DNA from 4 places in the Exiguobacterium sp. HSB13 genome. Region 3 is predicted to be linked to each of the others. Evidence: riboswitches for the same ligand, from Rfam matches in the RefSeq annotation. Region 3 holds a riboswitch; each other region holds the start of a gene.
The links. A riboswitch is a leader RNA that binds a small molecule or an ion and turns the genes downstream of it on or off. The one in region 3 is predicted to bind S-adenosylmethionine.
Positions count from the first base shown of each region.

Region 1: linked by a shared signal. The riboswitch ahead of ACZGCQ_RS10455 (methionine ABC transporter ATP-binding protein) and the one ahead of ACZGCQ_RS09400 (methionine ABC transporter ATP-binding protein) in region 3 are both predicted to bind S-adenosylmethionine.
Region 2: linked by a shared signal. The riboswitch ahead of ACZGCQ_RS13670 (Na+/H+ antiporter NhaC family protein) and the one ahead of ACZGCQ_RS09400 (methionine ABC transporter ATP-binding protein) in region 3 are both predicted to bind S-adenosylmethionine.
Region 4: linked by a shared signal. The riboswitch ahead of ACZGCQ_RS14530 (amino acid permease) and the one ahead of ACZGCQ_RS09400 (methionine ABC transporter ATP-binding protein) in region 3 are both predicted to bind S-adenosylmethionine.

Region 1 is NZ_JBUZOM010000001.1:1,979,401-1,984,384, forward strand. It holds gene ACZGCQ_RS10445 (glycoside hydrolase family 13 protein) at 1-548, opposite strand, end outside; gene ACZGCQ_RS10450 (aminotransferase class I/II-fold pyridoxal phosphate-dependent enzyme) at 697-1,884, shown strand; SAM riboswitch class I at 1,947-2,052, shown strand; gene ACZGCQ_RS10455 (methionine ABC transporter ATP-binding protein) at 2,138-3,151, shown strand; gene ACZGCQ_RS10460 (methionine ABC transporter permease) at 3,141-3,806, shown strand; gene ACZGCQ_RS10465 (MetQ/NlpA family ABC transporter substrate-binding protein) at 3,834-4,649, shown strand; gene ACZGCQ_RS10470 (GNAT family N-acetyltransferase) at 4,709-4,984, opposite strand, start outside.
Region 2 is NZ_JBUZOM010000003.1:13,079-18,062, reverse strand. It holds gene ACZGCQ_RS13680 (aldo/keto reductase) at 1-378, opposite strand, end outside; gene ACZGCQ_RS13675 (hypothetical protein) at 536-739, shown strand; gene ACZGCQ_RS13670 (Na+/H+ antiporter NhaC family protein) at 783-2,093, opposite strand; SAM riboswitch class I at 2,175-2,279, opposite strand; gene ACZGCQ_RS13665 (metal ABC transporter solute-binding protein, Zn/Mn family) at 2,349-3,362, opposite strand; gene ACZGCQ_RS13660 (alpha/beta hydrolase) at 3,532-4,521, shown strand; gene ACZGCQ_RS13655 (histidine phosphatase family protein) at 4,539-4,984, shown strand, end outside.
Region 3 is NZ_JBUZOM010000001.1:1,769,793-1,774,776, reverse strand. It holds gene ACZGCQ_RS09415 (S-ribosylhomocysteine lyase) at 1-342, shown strand, start outside; gene ACZGCQ_RS09410 (PLP-dependent cysteine synthase family protein) at 339-1,262, shown strand; gene ACZGCQ_RS09405 (bifunctional cystathionine gamma-lyase/homocysteine desulfhydrase) at 1,255-2,421, shown strand; SAM riboswitch class I at 2,479-2,583, shown strand; gene ACZGCQ_RS09400 (methionine ABC transporter ATP-binding protein) at 2,660-3,682, shown strand; gene ACZGCQ_RS09395 (methionine ABC transporter permease) at 3,679-4,344, shown strand; gene ACZGCQ_RS09390 (MetQ/NlpA family ABC transporter substrate-binding protein) at 4,377-4,984, shown strand, end outside.
Region 4 is NZ_JBUZOM010000003.1:188,092-193,075, reverse strand. It holds gene ACZGCQ_RS14540 (ketopantoate reductase family protein) at 1-575, shown strand, start outside; gene ACZGCQ_RS14535 (polysaccharide pyruvyl transferase family protein) at 781-2,247, shown strand; SAM riboswitch class I at 2,357-2,458, shown strand; gene ACZGCQ_RS14530 (amino acid permease) at 2,536-3,939, shown strand; gene mmuM (homocysteine S-methyltransferase) at 3,914-4,849, shown strand; gene ACZGCQ_RS14520 (MarR family winged helix-turn-helix transcriptional regulator) at 4,917-4,984, opposite strand, start outside.

The DNA.
Region 1 (4,984 bases), 210 kb from region 3:
ATATCGTAGATCGCTTGCCTCACAGCTGGGTGCTCCCAGTTTAAGTCTGGCTGTTCTTTTGCGAAGGAATGAAAATAATACTGCCCGCGCTCTTCACTCCACGTCCACGGGCTTGGCGCAAAGTAGGAGCGCCAATTGTTTGGAGGCGTCTCTTTCGTGCCATCCTGCCAGATATACCAGTCTTCCTTATCGTTGATCCGCTCCCGCGACTGACGGAACCAGTCATGCTGGTCACTTGTATGGTTCACGACTAAATCGAGAATGACCTTCAATCCACGGGCATGAGCGGTCGTGATCAACTCCTGTAGATCTCCCATCGTTCCGGCTTTTTCCATGATCCCGTAATAATCGGCAATATCATAACCGTTATCGACGTCCGGCGAACGATAACATGGATTCAACCAGACGACATCGACACCTAGTGAAGCGATGTAATCAAGCTTGTCGATGACACCTCGCAAATCACCAATCCCATCCCCGTTCGAATCTTTAAAGCTACGCCAGTAGACTTGATAGACGACTGCCTCTTTCCAGTTAGCTCGCTTCATCTCCTCACTCCTCTCCCTACTCTTTATTCCCGCTCCACTTATCTGTACCTGTTTATCCGACAATTTTTTTGAATTTCGAAAAAGTTCTTTTCTTTTGACTGAATATTCGTTATCCTTGACGACAATACCACGAAGGAGGCATTCATCCATGAAACATTTCGCTCCATCCATCGCCATTGATCGGCTTCCTGCTCCCGTTTTCGCTGAGCTCGCAAACCGAATCGGTGCTGTAAAAGCTGCCGGACACGATGTCATCACACTTGGTCAAGGAACACCCGATCAAACGACGCCCGTACATATTCTCGATGCGTTAAAACAAGCCATCGACGAGCCAACGAACCTTCAATATCCACCGTTTCGTGGCCATGATTTTCTAAAACAAGCCGTCGCCAGCTTTTATGCGACTGAATTCGGCGTCACGATCGATCCGGCAACGGAAGTCGCGATTCTCCTCGGTAGTAAAGCCGGAATCGTCGCCTTACCGCAGACGATCGTCAACCCTGGAGAAGGGGTCATCGTCCCCGATCCAGGATACCCGGATTACCTGTCTGGCGCCGCACTTGCTGGCGCATTCCCGATTACGCTTCCGTTGCTCGAGAAAAACGGTTTCTTACCCGATTACGACTTACTTGATACGACGGATGTCGAGCGTGCCCGGATGTTGTTCCTCAACTACCCGAGTAATCCGACAGGCGCTACGGCGACGGCAGAAGCCTTCGAACAGACCGTTGCTTTCGCTGATGCTCATGATATCTGTGTCGTCCATGACTTAGCATACGGTGGCATCAGTTTCGATGGTCCGACGCGAAGCTTCCTGCAAACGGAAGGTGCAAAAGACGTCGGGATCGAGCTATTCTCACTCTCAAAACGCTTCAACATGTCAGGCTTCCGGATTGCCTTCGCCATCGGAAATCCGTCCGTCATCTCAAGCATCGAGACGTATCAGGAACATCTTTACGTCAGTGCCTTCACACCGATTCAACACGCTGCGACCGTCGCTCTGACGAGTGACCAGACATGTGTCCGTGAGTTAAGTAGCTTGTATGAAACACGACGTGATGCATTGTTCGCAAAACTTGATGCGATCGGTTGGAGTGGACCACGTCCGGGCGGTTCCTTCTTCGTCTGGCTTCCTGTTCCTGAAGGTTACACGTCGCAAAGCTTCACCGATCACCTGCTTGACGAAGCACACGTCGCCGTGACCCCTGGATCATTCTTCGGCGAATACGGTGAAGGCTATGTCCGGATCAGCTTGATTGCTGACGTCGAACGATTGGAAGAAGCCGTCAATCGAATCGGAACGCTTAACCTGTTCCGGACACCTGTTGCGGAATAATTCTGAAAAAACATTTGACAGATGGGAATCATTTCCGTTAAAGTAAATCCCAACAGCATAACTACTTATCGAGAGCGACCGAGGGATTAGGCCCAACGACGTCCGGCAACCACCTATCAGGAACGGTGCCACATCCTACAGAATGATTTTCATTCTGAGAGATAAGTTACGAAATCTTACACTTTCGTCGCTTTTTTCTGGTTGCTCTGCTACTAGGAAAAAGCGACTTTTTTTTGTATGAGGAGATGAGCGGATGATTGAATTCAAACACATTACAAAACGGTTCGTTCGAGACCGGACCCCGATTTTTGCATTACGGGATGTCGATTTGACGATCCAAAAAGGAGAAATCTTCGGGATCATCGGTGAGTCCGGTGCCGGTAAAAGTACATTGCTTCGCCTGATCAACGGGCTCGAGCACCCGACACAAGGAACCGTCAAGGTCGACGGTGTCTCGCTCGGCGGGATGTCAAAAGCAGATTTGCGTCAACTTCGCTTACGGACAGGAATGATCTTTCAGCATTTCCAATTGATCCAGTCGCGCAATGTTGCGGATAACATCGCTTTTGCACTCAAGGCTGCTGGCGTCAAACGAGCAGATTTCCCGGAGCGCATTCGCGAACTCGTCTCGCTCGTCGGACTTGAAGGATTTGAGACGAACTTCCCGAGTCAATTAAGCGGTGGGCAGAAACAGCGCGTCGGGATTGCCCGGGCACTCGCAAACAATCCGACCGTCTTGTTATGTGATGAAGCGACATCAGCTCTTGACCCGGTCACGACGCTTCAGATTCTTGATTTGTTAAAAGATTTGAATGAACGACTCGGATTGACGATCGTCCTCATCACGCATGAGATTGATGTCGTCAAACAGATTTGTCATCGTGTCGCCGTCATGTCGCAAGGGGAAGTCGTCGAAGTCGCCTCTACCTATGACTTGTTCAGCCAAGCCAAACATCCGGTGACGCAACATTATGTCGACACGGCGTTACAAATCGAGCTACCGGAACGCATCTTACAAGCGACACCGGGAAAAATCATCCGCTTGCAGTTCACAGGCGAGAAGACCGGCGAGAGCACGTTATCAGAAGCAATCCGCCGTTACGATATCTCGGTCAGCATCTTGCACGGCAAGGTCGACTACATTCAAGACGTCGCCTTCGGTGTCCTGATTGTCAGCTTGACGGGATCCTCCGATCAAATCGCACCTGCCCTCGACTGGCTCGCGACGGAACTTCACGCACTCGAGGTGATTCAGGATGTGGCTTGATCGTATTCAAACGATGTTACCTGAGCTCTTGAAGGCACTCGGCGAGACAGCATGGATGGTCGGAATTTCACTCGCCTTCGCATTGGTCGTCGGGATTCCGCTCGGGATTCTCTTGTTCGTCACCGACCGCGGATTATTTTTTCAAAACCTTGCCGTCCGACGTGTTCTTGATTTCGTCGTCAACATCGTCCGGTCGCTACCGTTCATCATCTTGCTAGTTGCCCTCATTCCGTTAACGAAGTTCTTGCTCGACAATACGATTGGTCCGACGGCAGCATCCGTCAGCCTCAGTGTCGCAGCGATTCCGTTTCTCGCGCGACTCGTCGAAACATCACTACGTGAGATTCCGCCCGGTTTGATTGAAGCAGCGGAAGCGTGCGGGGCGAAACCATTACGAATCATCGTCAGCGTCCTTTTACCGGAAGCACTTCCCGGCATCATTCAAGGCATCACATTAACGACGATCAGTCTGATCGGCTTCTCGGCGATGGCTGGTATCGTCGGCGGCGGTGGTGTTGGTGACCTCGCGATCCGTTTCGGTTACTATCGCTACGATAATCTCATCATGATCGTGACGATCGTCGTGCTCATCGTTATCGTTCAAAGTATTCAAGCACTTGGCAATCAACTGGCGCGAAAAACAGATAAACGCTAATCATACATACAAAGGGAGAGTGGAATCATGAAAAAACGATATGCCTTTTTAGCAACAGCCTTACTCGGTGCAGGAGTCCTCGCGGGATGTGGAGACAGCAGTGCTGATGAAAAAGACAAGACGATCAAGATTGGTGCGACGAGTGGTCCGTATAGCGACATGGTCAAACAAGCGATCCAGCCACAACTCGAAAAGAAAGGCTATAAAGTCGAAATCGTCGAGTTCAGCGATTACATCCAACCGAACATCGCCCTCGGTAGCGGAAACATCGACGCCAACTTGTTCCAACACTCGATCTATCTCAAGACGTTTTCTAAAGAAAAGAACCTCGATTTAAAAGGACTCATCACGGTCCCGACAGCACCGATGGGACTATACAGCAAGACAGCGAAGACACTCGACGACGTCAAGACCGGTGCTGAAGTCGCGACGCCGAATGATCCGACGAACCAAGCACGAGCACTGAACCTCTTGGCAGAACAAGGCTGGATTGAACTTAAGCCGGATGTCGATCCACTGACCGTTTCCGAGAAAGATATCGTCAAGAATCCGAAGAAACTCGTCATCAAACCACTCGAAGCGGCTCAATTGCCACGTGCTGTCGAAAGTGTCGATATCTCAGCTGTTCCAGGGAACTTCGCGCTTGCTGCGAAATTCGACTTACTCGATGCGTTAGCGCTTGAGACGATGGACGAACAATACCGTAACCTCGTCGCTGTCCAAACGAAAGATGCGGACAAACAAGTCGCAAAAGACTTAAAAGCAGCCGTCGAATCGGACGCCTTCAATACAGTCATCGAAAAATCATTTAAAGGCTTCAGCAAGCCTGAATGGGCAAATTGATTCAAAAAACGACCGACATTCAATGAGATTACCTCTCCTTGAATGTCGGTCGTTTTGTGTTAAAACCGATACCACATCTGTTCTTCATCATGATACATATCATCGATTTTCAGCGCCCGTGGTTCAATCGCGTATGATTCAAAACCAAGTGAGCGATATAACGCTTTAGCAGCTTCATTCGTCCGGACGACCGAGAGATGGACTTGCTCAATCACAGGACGCTGCTTTAATGTACGACGTAATGCCTCTTGTACGAGTTGTCGTCCGACCTGTTGCTTTCGAGTGCGTGGCGTGACGTACATCGCAAATAGATTCGCCCGATGTTTCATCTTCAC
Region 2 (4,984 bases), on a different contig from region 3:
TGCTTCATACAGTTCAACCATTGCTTTCCACGCTTCGATATAGCCTTCGACCGGCCAGTGGATGAGATAAAGGTCAAGATAATCTGTTTCGAGACGTTCGAGCGATTCTGCGAATGCTTCCTTCGTCCGACCGGCACGAATATCATCGTTCCAGACTTTTGACGTTAAGAAGAGATCCTCACGTTTCACGCCGCTTTCCTTGATTCCTTTTGCGACACCGCGCTCGTTTTTATAGACAGCAGCCGTATCGATATGACGATAGCCGACACGTAGTGCTTCAGCGACAGCAGCTGGTGCTTCTGTTTCTTCGTCTACTTGCCAGACACCGAATCCGATTTGGGGAATCGTAATACCGTTTGAAAGTTTTGCGTATTGCATGTGTTACTCCTCCTCATAAAACGTAGTTTAGATTTGCTCGTTTAGTTTAGCATGAACGAACGAAGACGTCCGTTTCCATGCTCATGGAGGAATAAAATACGGTAAAATAGAAAAGAACCATGAGATTTAATCGTGTGTTAAAAGAGGGGGAGAAAAGATGGCTCAAAAGAATAAAAAGTTATCCAAATGTACTTGGCTTAGTATTGGCGCCTTGTTAGTAACGCAGGCAGTGGGTCTATTTCTTAGTGCGCGAAAATCAGGACGTAATCCATGGGTTTGGGGAGGCGCTGGACTTGTTCAATTCCCGCTTCCGGCAATTGCTTATTTAATCTTAGAACGACAAGCGAAGCAGAAAAAATAATAAAACAGGTCCAATCGTCGACGCGATTGGACCTGTTTTATGGTTACGAAGAAATTTTTTCTTGCTTCGTCGCTGTCTTCTTCATGCGTGGCAAGCCGAAGAAAATGGCGATTGATCCACAGACGAAGAGGAGGAATGGATAGAACAGATACGGAATCAGTTCAGGAGAAGCCGTTTTCGTCAATTCTGCTGCAATCAATAGTTGTGCTCCATACGGAATGATGCCTTGAATCCCACAAGAGAAGATATCAAGAATACTCGCTGATTTCTTGCGATCGACTTCATACGTATCGGCGATTTCAGCTGCCAGTGGTCCAGCGACGAGAATCGAGATCGTATTGTTTGCTGTCGCAAGATTCGTCGCACTGACGAGTGCCGCCATACTGAATTCGGCACCGCGACGCTGTGAAATCTTGCGTGTCAGCGTCTCTTTTAAGAAGGCGATTCCACCGTTGAACGTAATCAAGCTGACGAGACCACCCATGAGGAGCGTCAAAATGGAGATCTCCGCCATGCCCATCATTCCTTCAGACATCGAGAGGACGAAGCCACTCAAGCCGAAACTACCATCGATCATACCGATGATACCGGTTAGCAAAGTACCACCAATAAGGACAAGGATGACATTGACGCCAAATAGTGCAAGGACGATGACAGCAAGGTATGGAATCAACTTATAGAACTCAAATGCTTTTGCTTCGACGACGTCACCAGAACCAGACACGAATGCGAGCAAGATGACCGTCAAAATAGCAGCCGGTAGGACGATCATGAAGTTCGTCCGGAATTTATCACGCATGTTCGTTTTTTGGGTCCGGACGGCAGCAATCGTCGTATCCGAGATGAACGACAAGTTATCGCCGAACATCGATCCACCAACGACAGCAGCCGCTGCTATCGCAACGTTGATGCCTGTCGCTTCATGAATACCGAAGGCGATCGGCGCGAGTGCAGCAATCGTTCCAGTCGATGTTCCCATTGCCATCGAGATGAAGGCGGCAATGACGAACAGACCACTCATCAGGAGTGATGGAGGGAGGAACGTCAAAGCAGCATTGACGGTCGCATCGATGGCACCGATTGCTTCTGCCGTTCCAGAAAACGTACCGGCTAATAAGAAGATGAAGACCATGATCATGATATCGGGATTTCCGGCACCCGTTGCAATTCGTTCAACCGTTTGATTGATGGATCCTTTCGTCGTGATTGCAGCAAAGATCAAAGCGATCAATGCAGCGATGAGGATCGGGAATTTGTAAAAGTCGCCATAGAAGATCCCGGCTCCGATGAAGAGGACCAGGAATACGACGAGGGGAAGCAGTGCCCATTTGTTAGGCGTGATCGTTTCATTCATTGTTGACACCTCGTTTCTCAAAGATACAAAAAAAGACCCCTTCGCAAGAAAGAAGGAGGTCTTTATGAAATAAAGACGCTCTTCTTATCTCTCAAGCTTTCGCTTGCTGGATTTGGCACAGTACGAATCAAATCGTCCGCTGCCGAAACATCATTGGGCCAGTCCCTCCGTTTCTCGCGATAAAAAGAAGTCATTCAATTGTTGTAAAACACGTTTCTTACCGTACCGTATTGAGTAACGCGTGTCAACTGTACTTTACTGAAGTGCTTGTTTCAATGTTTGGACGTTTTCTTCCATCAACTTGAAATAAGAACTGTTTTGTTGTGCTTTCGTGACCGACTCTAGGTTATGAATCGTCACGGATTCAGCTCCGATTTCTTTTTGGATGACACGTGCGACCTTAGGTGAGACCGTCTCTTCGAACGCGACGTATTTCAAATCATGCATCCGTGCTTCTTTCACTAAAGCAGCCAGTTGCTTTTGTGACGGTTCATCGGAAGGAGAGATTCCCGCAATCGGTAGTTGCGTGAAACCATATCGTTCTGCGAGGTAACCGTATGCGGCATGTGTGACGAGAAGTTCTTTTTTTGATCCGTCAGCAACCGCTTGTTTGAATTGTTCGTCCAATTCATCTGCTTGCTGATCGAACGTTTTTAAGTTTTTCTCGAATGTTGCTTTGTCTTTTGGTACTTCTTTTGATAAGGCAGTTGTAATCGAGCGTGCCATTGCTTTCGCGTTGACAGGATCGAGCCAGACGTGTGGATCGTATTTTCCATGGTCATGACCCTCTTCTTCATGCGCATGTTCATCCGTTGCATGATCATCGTGCCCTTCTTCTTCGTGGGCATGTTCGTCTTCTGTATGCCCCTCTTCTTCATGTGCATGAAGTGTAGCATCCGATTCTAGTAAGTTGACATCTTTACTCGTCTCAATGAAGCGGACGTCTGTACCCTTTAGGCTCTCTTGAATTTTTTTCGAATACGGCTCAAGCGTCGTACCCGTTAAAAGGAACAAGTCTCCTTTAGCAATCTCAGTGAGTTGTTTTGATGTTGGTTCGTAAGAATGGGGATCCGCTCCAGGTGGGACAATCATTTTGACATTGACTTGATCGCCACCAATTTCGCGGGCGATAGCAGCCGTCGCAAACGTTGATGCGTAGACTTCTGTCTGTTTGCTATCTGAAGTCGATGAATCGGTATTTGATCCGCAAGCCGCGAGGACACTTGCACTCGCGAAGGCGACTGTTAAAGCAGGAATGATTTTTTTCATTATATGATACCTCCATTATTAAAACGTAACTATTCCGATTTGGACTTTCTCACTATAGCGGAACACCGATGAAGCGTCAAGTACGAATACCAAGACGTTCGACTTCTTTTAAAACGGGGTAAAAGGATAATAAAGTGAAGAAACTGGCACGTCTTTTGGAGGTGATCAAGTGAAACGTGAAACTGCATGGCTAATGGGGGGAGCTGCATTATTGACGACAGCAGCAGCGGGAGCGAGCATCTGGAACAATTACGGTGCATTACTTCGGTGGACCGAACCCGCCTTGCCACTCACAGAAAAACAACTTGCACCGCGGACACTCATCTATAAACAGGTGGGGGACCGCACCTTACAGCTCGATCTCTATTATCCGCTGGGGGAAGGACCATTTCCAATTGCCATCTACGCACACGGTGGTGCATTCGTTCGTGGAGAACGGGACGATATGTTCTGCTTTAGTCCAATCGTCGACCGCCTACTTGAACTCGGAGTTGCCGTCTGTAGCATCGATTATCGTTTGTTCGAAGAGGGCAGTTATTTTCCGGATAACCTCGAGGATGTACGGGATGCGTTATGTTTTTTGAACAAGGAAGCAGAGGACCTTCGTATCTTAAGAGGACGGATGATGGTATGGGGAGACTCTGCCGGAGCCGCACTCATGTTGACGACGGCACTTGCCCCAACTGCTTTTGTCGGAGAGCGTGATGAACGCCACATGCCATTGGTCAGTGGTGTCATCGCTTTATATCCGCCGACGAATTTTTTATTGTTTAATTTCATTCAGACTTGGATTGCCCACATTAAGTTCTATAAGGGTGGACGGGAAGAATGGCGCAAGCTGATGACACACGTCTCACCGGTCACACACCTATCTTCGGATGCCCCACCGATCATGCTCTTGCATGGCAAAAAAGATCCAATCGTTCCCTTTTCGCAAGCACTCCATTTCGTCGAAAAAGGAGCCGATGTCGGAGCTGATGTCCGTTTATTTTCTTTTCCGAACGGTACCCATTCGCTTGCCAGTTTTGCTCAGACGGAAAATCCATTGAAGATCGAGCGATTGCTCGAACGAATTGAGCGTTTCACCTGTCAGGTGCTACTGTTGCCACCGCGACAACTTCCGAATGGAAAACATGATACAATCAGTCATATTTCTTAAATGAGGGAGACAGAGACATGACTGAAATTTGTTTAGTGCGGCATGGTCAGACGGATTGGAACTTAAACGAACGGATTCAAGGAAGAGAAGATATACCGTTGAATGCAACAGGAAGAAGACAAGCGGAACTCAGCGCCGCTTATCTAGCGAATGAAAAATGGGATATCTTATTAGCAAGTCCGTTGTCCCGTGCTGTTGAGACAGCGGAAATCATCGGGCGTGCTGTCGGTTTGACGATTACGGCGACAGACGAGCGACTCGTCGAACGCGAATTCGGTGCCGCCTCTGGTGAACCGGTCGCAGCGATTTACGAGACCGTTCAAGCGAACGATACGACACTTGTGCCAGGTCTCGAAACGGAACAAGCCATCCAGGGTCGCGTGTTCGAGGCGCTACAGGAAGTGACACGCATGCATGCGGGCAAACGGATCTTGATCGTCTGTCACTCGCATACGATTAAGGC
Region 3 (4,984 bases):
CGTTTCACGCAACCAAACGTTGAACAAATGCCGATGCGTGCGATGCACACACTCGAGCACTTACTTGCTGAAAACATCCGCAACTACTCGGATGATGTCATCGATGTCTCGCCGATGGGATGCCAAACAGGTTTCTACATGGCGATGATGAATTTCGACTCGGTCGAAAAAATGAGCGAACTCGTTGAGAAGACATTGAATGACGTCCTTGCAGCAGAAGAGATTCCAGCGCAAAACGAAGTCCAATGTGGATTTGCGAGCGCACATGACCTCAAAGGAGCGAAGCACTATGCCGAGAAAATGCTTGCCGGTCGTGATGAATGGGACATCGTCTTCGGATGATCGCGAACAACGTCCGCGACCTCGTCGGAAACACACCACTCTACGAGATCACTTCATTCGATTTGCCTGCTGGTACGCGCATTTTGGCGAAGCTCGAATGGATGAACCCTGGGGGCAGCGTCAAAGACCGCCTTGGCATTCAACTCGTTGATGCAGCAATCGAAAACGGACATGTGACACCAGGCGGTACGATCATCGAGCCGACAGCCGGGAATACCGGCATCGGCTTGGCGCTCGCCGCTAAAAAATATGATCTTCAAGTCATCTGTGTCGTTCCGGAAAAATTCAGTCAAGAAAAACAGACGTTGATGCGGGCACTCGGCGCAACCGTCGTCAACACGCCGACTGAACTCGATATGCAAGGGGCTATCGACCGGGCTAAAGAACTCGGTCAGGAAATTCCGAACAGTTACGTTCCGTTACAATTCGAAAACGAAGAGAATCCAGTCACGTATCAGCGGACACTCGGTCCTGAGCTGATTGCGGACTTGTCGCACATCGACTGGTTCGTTGCCGGTTGTGGTTCAGGTGGTACGTTCGCCGGAACAGCGGACTTCTTAAAACAACGTCTCGGTACAAAAGCAGCGATCGTCGAACCGGAAGGCTCCGTCTTAAATGGTGGTCCAGCCGGTCCGCATAAGACAGAAGGCATTGGAACAGCAAAATGGCCAAGTCTCGTGCCACGTGAGCTCGTTGACGAGATTCATACGATTTCTGACCGCGATGCGTTTAATGCGGTCCATACACTTGCCGCTCGTGAAGGATTACTCGTTGGTAGTTCAGCAGGTGCAGCGCTCGTTGCTGCGCTTGATATCGCAAAGCGTCACCCCGGCAGTACGATCGTCACCGTCTTCGCAGACAGTGCCGAACGCTATTTAAGCCAACAAATCTTTGAAAAGGTGGACGAAACTCATGCGTAAGAAGACAGCATTGATTCATGGAGGAACAGGTGTCGACCGGGCAACAGGAGCCGTCACACCACCAATCTATCAAACAAGCACATACAAGCAGGATAAAATCGGTCAACTCAAGGACGGATATGAATACTCACGGACAGCGAACCCGACACGGACGAGCATCGAACGATTGATTGCAGATCTTGAAGGCGGCGCACGTGGTTTTGCCTTCGGTTCTGGGATGGCAGCAATCCATGCCGTCTTCCACTTGCTTGAGTCTGGCGACCACATCGTCATGACAGATGACGTCTACGGTGGTACGTTCCGCTTGATGCAACGCGTCTTACCGAAGTTCAATATCCAAGTGACATTCGTCGATACGACGGACCTTGCGGCAACGGAAGCAGCGATCCAAGACAACACGAAGATCGTCTACGTCGAAACACCGACGAACCCGTTGTTGAAAGTAACGGACATTGAAGCAATCGCAACGATCGCCAAACGTCACGATCTTAAACTTGTCGTCGACAACACGTTCGCGACACCTTATCATCAACAACCACTCGCACTCGGTGCAGACATCGTCTTGCACAGTGCGACGAAATACATCGGCGGACATTCGGACGTCGTCGCTGGACTTGTCGTCGTTAAAGATGATGAGCTCGGCGAAGAGTTGCACTTCATCCAAAACTCGACAGGCGGCGTGCTTGGACCGCAAGACAGCTTCTTGCTCGTCCGTGGTCTTCGTACGCTCGGTATCCGGATGGATGCAATCGAAGAGACAGCACATGATCTCGTCGCGTTCTTACAAGCGCAAGACATTGTCTCGAACATCTTCTACCCAGGACTTGCATCGCATCCTGGTCACGACATCCAAGCGAAACAAGCGACTGGATTTGGTGGGATGATCAGCTTTGATGTCGGTTCAGCAGCGAACGCAGAAAAACTTGTCGAGGCGACACATTTCTTCACACTTGCTGAGAGTCTTGGTGCCGTTGAGAGTCTGATTTCGGTTCCGGCACGGATGACGCACGCGTCGATCCCAGCAGAACGTCGGGCAGAACTCGGTATCACGGACGGTCTCGTCCGGATTTCAGTTGGACTTGAGGATGCGGAAGATTTGAAAGAAGACTTAACACGTGCTTTCACGTTCCTCGAAAAAGTTTCTGAAAAAACTGTTTGACAACAAAAATAACCCCTGCTAATATTCAGAATATATTCTACAAACTTAATACCGAAACTCTTATCGAGAGTGGTGGAGGGACTGGCCCGATGAAACCCGGCAACCGCGGATCTAATCCGAAGTGGTGCTAATTCCAGCAGACAAAAGTCTGGGAGATGAGAGCAAATGGTTTTGTGTACTGAAAAGTGCGCGCGTTTGCTCTAAAACGCGCGCACTTTTTTATTTAGGAGGGACAGTTGTGATTCGTTTACAAGACGTAGGAAAGATTTATCGCTCAAAGCGCGGAGCGGTCGAAGCCGTTGCGAATGTTGATTTGACAATCGAGCGCGGTGAAATTTTTGGAATAATCGGTTATTCCGGAGCAGGGAAATCGACCTTGATCCGATTGCTGAATATGCTCGAGGCACCAACGAGTGGTTCGATCCAAATCGATGGTGTCGAAATGACATCACTCAAACCAAAAGAATTACGAGGCGTCCGCAAGAATGTCTCGATGGTTTTCCAGCACTTCAACTTACTTTGGTCACGGACGGTTGAAGAGAACATCATGTTCCCACTCGAGCTCGGTGGCTTCCCGAAAGCACACCGCAAGGAACGGGTAGCGGAACTGATCCAACTCGTTGGTTTGGACGGACGCGAAAAAGCCTATCCGTCACAATTATCGGGTGGTCAAAAACAACGTGTCGGTATCGCTCGGGCACTGGCATCGAACCCGGACGTTCTCTTATGTGACGAGGCAACCAGTGCACTCGATCCGAAGACGACGGATTCAATCCTTGAGTTACTCGTCGACATCAATGAAAAACTGAAACTGACGATCGTCTTGATCACACACGAGATGCACGTCATTCAAAAAATCTGTCACCGGGTCGCCGTCATGGAAGCCGGTAAAATCGTCGAGCAAGGACCGGTCGCAGAAGTCTTCCGTCATCCGAAGCAAGCGATGACGAAGGAGTTCGTCAAACAATTGACGTCGCCGTCTGAAAACGAGTTGACGTTCGCGAAACTACGCGAACGGTACCCAACCGGAAAGATCGTTCAGTTGACGTTCGTCGGATCGACGGCGGAAAGCCCGATCCTCGCGGAAGTCATGAAGGATTCGCCGGTCCTGTTCAACATCATCGGCGGAAACGTCGGTCAATCACAGGAAGGGGCACTCGGTACACTGTTCATTCAGTTGATTGGGGAAACAGAAGCAACACAAGCGGTCATCACGAAGCTTCAAGCCAGTGATGTTGAAGTGGAGGTGGATCACCGATGATTTCATTCTTTGACAACCTAGACTGGGACATGGTGTGGGAAGCGACAGGCAGTACCGTCTATATGACGGCAATCGCTGGGGTTTCGACATTCGTTCTCGGTTTGATCATTGGTCTATTATTGTATGCAACAAACGAAGAGTTATTATTCAAGAATCGGGCGTTTTATTCAATCTTGAGCTTGGTCGTCAACGTTTTCCGTTCGATTCCGTTCATCATCTTACTGATCTTATTGATTCCATTCACGACAGCAATCGTCGGTTCGTTCCTCGGACCAACGGCAGCACTACCAGCACTGATCTTCGGTGCTGCACCGTTCTACGGTCGGATGGTTGAACTCGCGTTACGCGAAGTCGATAAAGGTGTCATCGAGGCAGCTGAATCGATGGGTGCGACGAAGTTCCAGATCATCTATAAAGTCTTAATCCCGGAAGCGTTGCCTGCCATCGTTTCGGGAATCACGGTCACACTCGTCTCACTTGTCGGTTATACGGCAATGGCCGGAGTAGTCGGCGGAGGTGGACTTGGGGACATGGCCTTCATCGAAGGATTCCAGCGTTCTCAAAACGATGTCATCGTCATTGCGACACTCTTAATCTTAGCGATCGTCTTCGTCATCCAAATCATTGGTGACTTGCTGATCCGTGCAATCGATAAACGTTAATTCAAATCTTATTCATATTGGAGGAATCATTCATGAAAGTTTGGAAAAAATTCGTAGGTACTGCCGCTGTATCTGTTTTAGCAATCAGCCTTGCTGCATGTGGTGAAAAATCATCAGGATCAGGTAGCGACGACAAAACACTCGTCGTTGGTGCATCAAACGTACCGCACGCTGAGATTCTTGAGCACGTCAAAAAAGAATACGAAGCAAAAGGTTATAAGCTTGAAATCCAGAAGTTCCAAGATTACGTACTTCCGAACAAAGCACTCGCTTCAAAAGAAATCGATGCGAACTACTTCCAGCACGTACCGTATCTTGAGCAACAAGAGAAAGAAAACAAATCATATAAGTTCGCGAACGCAGGTGGCGTCCACGTTGAACCACTCGGGATTTACTCGAAGAAATACAAGTCACTCGATAAGTTACCAAACGGTGCAACGATCTTAACGAGCTCAAACGTCGCGGAACGCGGTCGTGTCTTGACGTTCCTTCAAAATGAAGGATTGATCAAGCTTAAAGACGGTAAAACGACAGATGCACAACTCGGTGATATCGCAGAGAACCCGAAGAAACTCAAGTTCAAAACGAACATCGAAGCATCACTTCTTCCGCAAGCTTACAAAAACAATGAAGGCGACGC
Region 4 (4,984 bases), on a different contig from region 3:
TCTTTGGAGATGATCGAGTACTAGGAGGTCTTTGCTTCATTGAGTCGACGCTTGATGCAGAAGGGCGCATTTTACAGACAAGCCCATCCCATCGGCTGTTGTTTGGTTCACGAACCGGTAAACCAACAGCGCGTCTAGAGGAAATCGCAGCGTGTTTTGCGAAAGCGAAGGCACCAATGACGTACTCGATGCATATCATGGATGACATGTGGCAAAAGTATCTCTTCATTTCGACATTCGCGGGCGTGACGACGCTATTTCGCTCAGCAATCGGTCCGATTCGGGAAGAAGCTGTCGGGCGTCAAATGATCCTAGACGTCATGGCGGAAGCGAAACAGGCGATGGAAGAACAAGGCGCAGTCTTTAATGACGATGTAGAAGCGGTGCTGTTGAAACAGATGCATGGAATGGAAGACACGATGAAATCGTCGATGTTACGGGACATGGAAAAGGGTCAGCCAGTCGAAGTGGAACATTTTTTCAGTGTGTTATTGAAGCCTTCTACGACTGATCAGATGAATGCCTTGAAATTAGTCGAAGCGAATCTGCGCATGTATCTCAAAACGATTAAATAGTTACATTTTTCTATTTTAGAAAAATTATGGAGTAATGCAAATGTTTCGTTTTGATGACGAAAGACCTGTTTCCCTTAGGAATCGTTGACTTCCGAAATAAAATTCATCTATTCTTAATGAGATTGAAAAAAACTGATAATATATTTTTCCGTATTTTTTTCTTGCGAGGACGAATAAAGCAGACGAGAGGGGAAGTTTATCCATTATGAAACGTATTATTATTCGTGCAGGTATGACACCATTCGAACAGTTCGATGCTCCTTATTTGATGAAACATAATTCCATTGGAGGAAACGTTGGAAATCTTATCTATCAATACAGTATCTTTCGGACGTTAATGACAGAAGGTACGACGATTACACCTGACTATTACTATTACGACGAAGAACGGGCAGACGAAATCAATGCCAACTTTGATCTTTATGTCATTCCGTTAGCGGACGCATTCCGAAAAGAATTCGTACCGACGTTACGGAAATATACACGTCTCATCAAAAAATTAAAGATTCCAGTCGTCGTCATCGGTGTAGGATTACGTGCACCGTTTGAACCAGACTTAGATGGTGGATTCCCATTCGATGAAGATGTTAAAGCATTCGTCAGTGCCGTTCTCGAGCGCTCAAGCATGCTTGGTCTTCGCGGAGAGATCACATCGAAATACTTAACACGTCTTGGTTTCCGCGAAGGGATCGATCATCGTGTCATTGGATGTCCTTCGATGTACGCGTTTGGTCGCGACTTGCACATCCGTGAAACGAACATTACACCTGAGTCGATGATTACGGTCAACTCGTCACGTTTGGCTCCACAAAACGTTCTTGATTTCATTACACGCGGAATGGAAGAATACCCGAATCATTACTTCATTCCCCAATGGATGAAGGAACTGAAGTTGACGTACACAGGAACGCACCCGATCGCAGATCTTTCAGTGACGAACTATCCGGTGAAGATGTCGGATCCTACTTACATGAATGATCGGGTCCGTTTCTTCTTGAACGCACAGACATGGTTCGATTTCATCGGACAAGCAGACCTTAGTTTTGGTGCGCGCTTGCACGGAAACATCACGGCGACGCTTGCGGGTACGCCGAGCATCCTCATTCCAAAAGATGCACGGATGCGCGAATTGACGGATTACCATCAGTTGACGCATATTTGGGCGAACGATATCAAAGCAGATACACAATTATCTGACGTCGTAGCCAATGCTGACTTCCAAAGCCCAGTACGTGTTCAAGCGCGTAACTTCGACAATTTCGTCGACTTCTTGAACGTCAACGATCTTGAGCATATCTATCAAGAGACGAACTATCCTGAAAATGTACCGTTTGACCGTCAAATGGCGCAAACCGAGTTGCTCCCACCGGTTCAACCGATTTCTGGCGTAAGTCTTGAAGAAGCAGTCGCCCGTTTCGAACGGTTCTTCCCGGAACAAGAGAAGAAGATTGCGGATGCGCAAAAACAAACAAAAGCACAATTAGCTGAAAAAGATAAAAAAATCAAAGCATTGCAGAAACAAACAGGAACGGCTCAAAAGGATCAAGAGATTGCGGCGCTCAAAGCGCAACTGGCTGCCCAAACGAAGAAAATGAAACATCAGCAAGGGACATTGAACCGGAAAGCGGTTCGTGCAGCCTTGAAAACAGCGGATTTATTCGCTAAAAAATAAGACCTCCAAACATTCCGGATCAATACGATGCGGAATGTTTTTTGGATAGTAGTATTCTGAATTGTGTTGACAATTCGAAAAAGACTTGATAGGGTTAGGAACAATTACATACTTATCCAGAGAGGTGGAGGGACTGGCCCTATGAAACCTCAGCAACAGGTCGAAAGATACTGTGCTAATTCCTGCGGGTGCTGCACCCGATCGATAAGATTTCCGAATTGTCGACCGACGCATCCGTGAGGATGCGTTTTTTATTTGAAATAGGTGGAATGAGGAGGAAACGAATTCATGAAAACGAGTGGGGCTTTTCGACGCAAGATGGAATCACGTCATCTGATTATGCTGTCGTTAGGTGGTGTCATTGGAACAGGATTGTTTTTAAGTACAGGTTATACGTTAGAACAAGCAGGACGGGTCGGGACGATTTTGTCGTATTTGATTGGGGCAGTCGTCGTCTACTTAGTTATGTTAAGTCTCGGTGAACTCGCCGTACACATGCCGGAAACCGGTTCATTTCATAAATACGCAACGAAGTACATCGGACCCGGCACCGGTTATACGGTGGCCTGGCTCTACTGGCTGACGTGGACGGTCGCCCTTGGTTCAGAATTCACGGCAGCAGGCATTTTAATGCAACGTTGGTTCCCGTCGATTCCGGTTTGGATGTTCAGCGCCTTATTCGCTGCGATGATTCTTGGTATCAACGTCTTGAAGGTTCGCGTGTTCGCTGAAGTCGAGTTTTGGTTTTCAGCGATTAAGGTCGTGACGATCATTGCTTTCATTTTACTTGGTGCGGGAGCCATCGTCGGCTTCATTCCACTGCAAGATGGTAGCCCAGCCCCATTCTTTTCTTCGTTAACCGAAGGCGGGCTGTTCCCAAATGGCGCTTTCGTCATCTTCATGACGATGCTTGCCGTGAACTTTGCTTACTCGGGAACGGAACTGATCGGTGTAGCAGCAGGTGAAGCAGTCGATCCGAAACGGACGATTCCGCTTGCGATCCGGACGACGATTTTACGACTGGTTCTCTTTTTCGTCGGTACGATCATCGTGTTAGCCGTCTTATTGCCAACGGAAGGGAAAGGCGTACTCGAAAGTCCGTTCGTCGCCGTGTTTGAACGGATCGGTATTCCCTATGCAGCAGACGTGATGAACTTCGTCATTTTGACAGCGATCTTGTCGGCAGCGAACTCTGGACTTTACGCCGCCTCTCGGATGCTCTGGTCGCTTGCGAACGAACGCATGATTCCACGCTTCTTCGCCCAGGTGACGCCAAGTGGGGTGCCACTTCGAGCTGTATTGTTCAGCATGCTTGGCGGAGGACTTGCCTTGCTGTCTAGCATCTATGCAGCAGGAAGTGTCTATATCGCGCTCGTCTCGATTTCCGGTCTCGCTGTCGTCGTCGTTTGGATGAGTATCAGTGTTGCTCAGTATCGTTTCCGGAAACAATTCCTCCGTGAAGGGCATACGGTCGACGAATTGGTCTATCGCACACCACTCTTCCCATTCGTACCGATCGCCGCTTTCGTCGTTTGTTTGATTTCTCTGATTGGTATCGGATTTGATCCGACACAACGAATCGCCTTGTACTGTGGTATTCCATTCATCGTGATCTGTTATATCGTTCATGCGTTCACGAATTCTTCTCAGAAACGGAGTGTTGAAGATGTCCCGAATCAAAAATCCAGTTGATCAACGATTACAGGAAGTTCCCTTTCTTATTTTAGATGGTGCCCTTGCAACCGAACTTGAACAGAAGGGATTCGACCTGAACGACCCGCTTTGGTCAGCACGTCTCTTGATCGAAGCACCGGAACAGATCGAACACGTCCATCACGATTACTTTGAAGTAGGTGCCGATGTCGCGATCACTTCAAGCTATCAAGCAAGTATCGAAGGATTCAAGCAACGTCATATCACGACAAAGGAAGCACAGGCGCTGATTCGACAAACAGTCACCTTGGCGCAAAACGCACGCACGCGTAGCGGGAAAAGTAACGCATTGATCGCGGGATCAGTGGGTCCTTATGGTGCCTACTTAGCAGATGGTTCTGAGTATCGCGGTCATTATGGGGTGTCAGTGGATGTGCTAGAAGCCTTCCACAGACCACGGATCGAAGCGTTGATTGAAGCGGGAGCGGATCTGCTGGCATTCGAGACGATTCCGTCGCTCGAGGAAGCGGTCGTGTTGTTCCGGATTCTCGAAACGTATCCGGAAGTGTCCGCTTGGCTGACGTTTTCGCTTCAAGATGCGACGCACATTAGTGAAGGAACGGCACTTGCGACGTGCATCGAGACAATTGGACAACATCCACAGCTCGCAGCAATCGGTGCAAATTGCTTTCCGGCATCTTACGCGACTGACTTTATCCGTCACGTCAAGGCGTTGACAGACGTGCCAATCATCGTCTATCCGAACTCTGGTGAGGTCTATGATCCGGTCGCAAAAACATGGTCGGGTACGAATCAGTGTACGTCGTTCCAAACCGTCGCGAAGACATGGTATGAGGCAGGGGCACGATTGATCGGTGGTTGTTGCCGAACGTCACCTGAACACATCGCACAAATTCGTTCGGTTTGTCAGGTTACTCATACATCATGAATAATGACGAAAAAACGGACGCGAAATCGATTGATTTCGCATCCGTTTTTTTAATGGTGTGATTCCGTTATCGTTCGCGCAAGGCACGATTAAATTGTTGGAGCAGGCGTCCAAAATCTTCGGCATCATCCGATG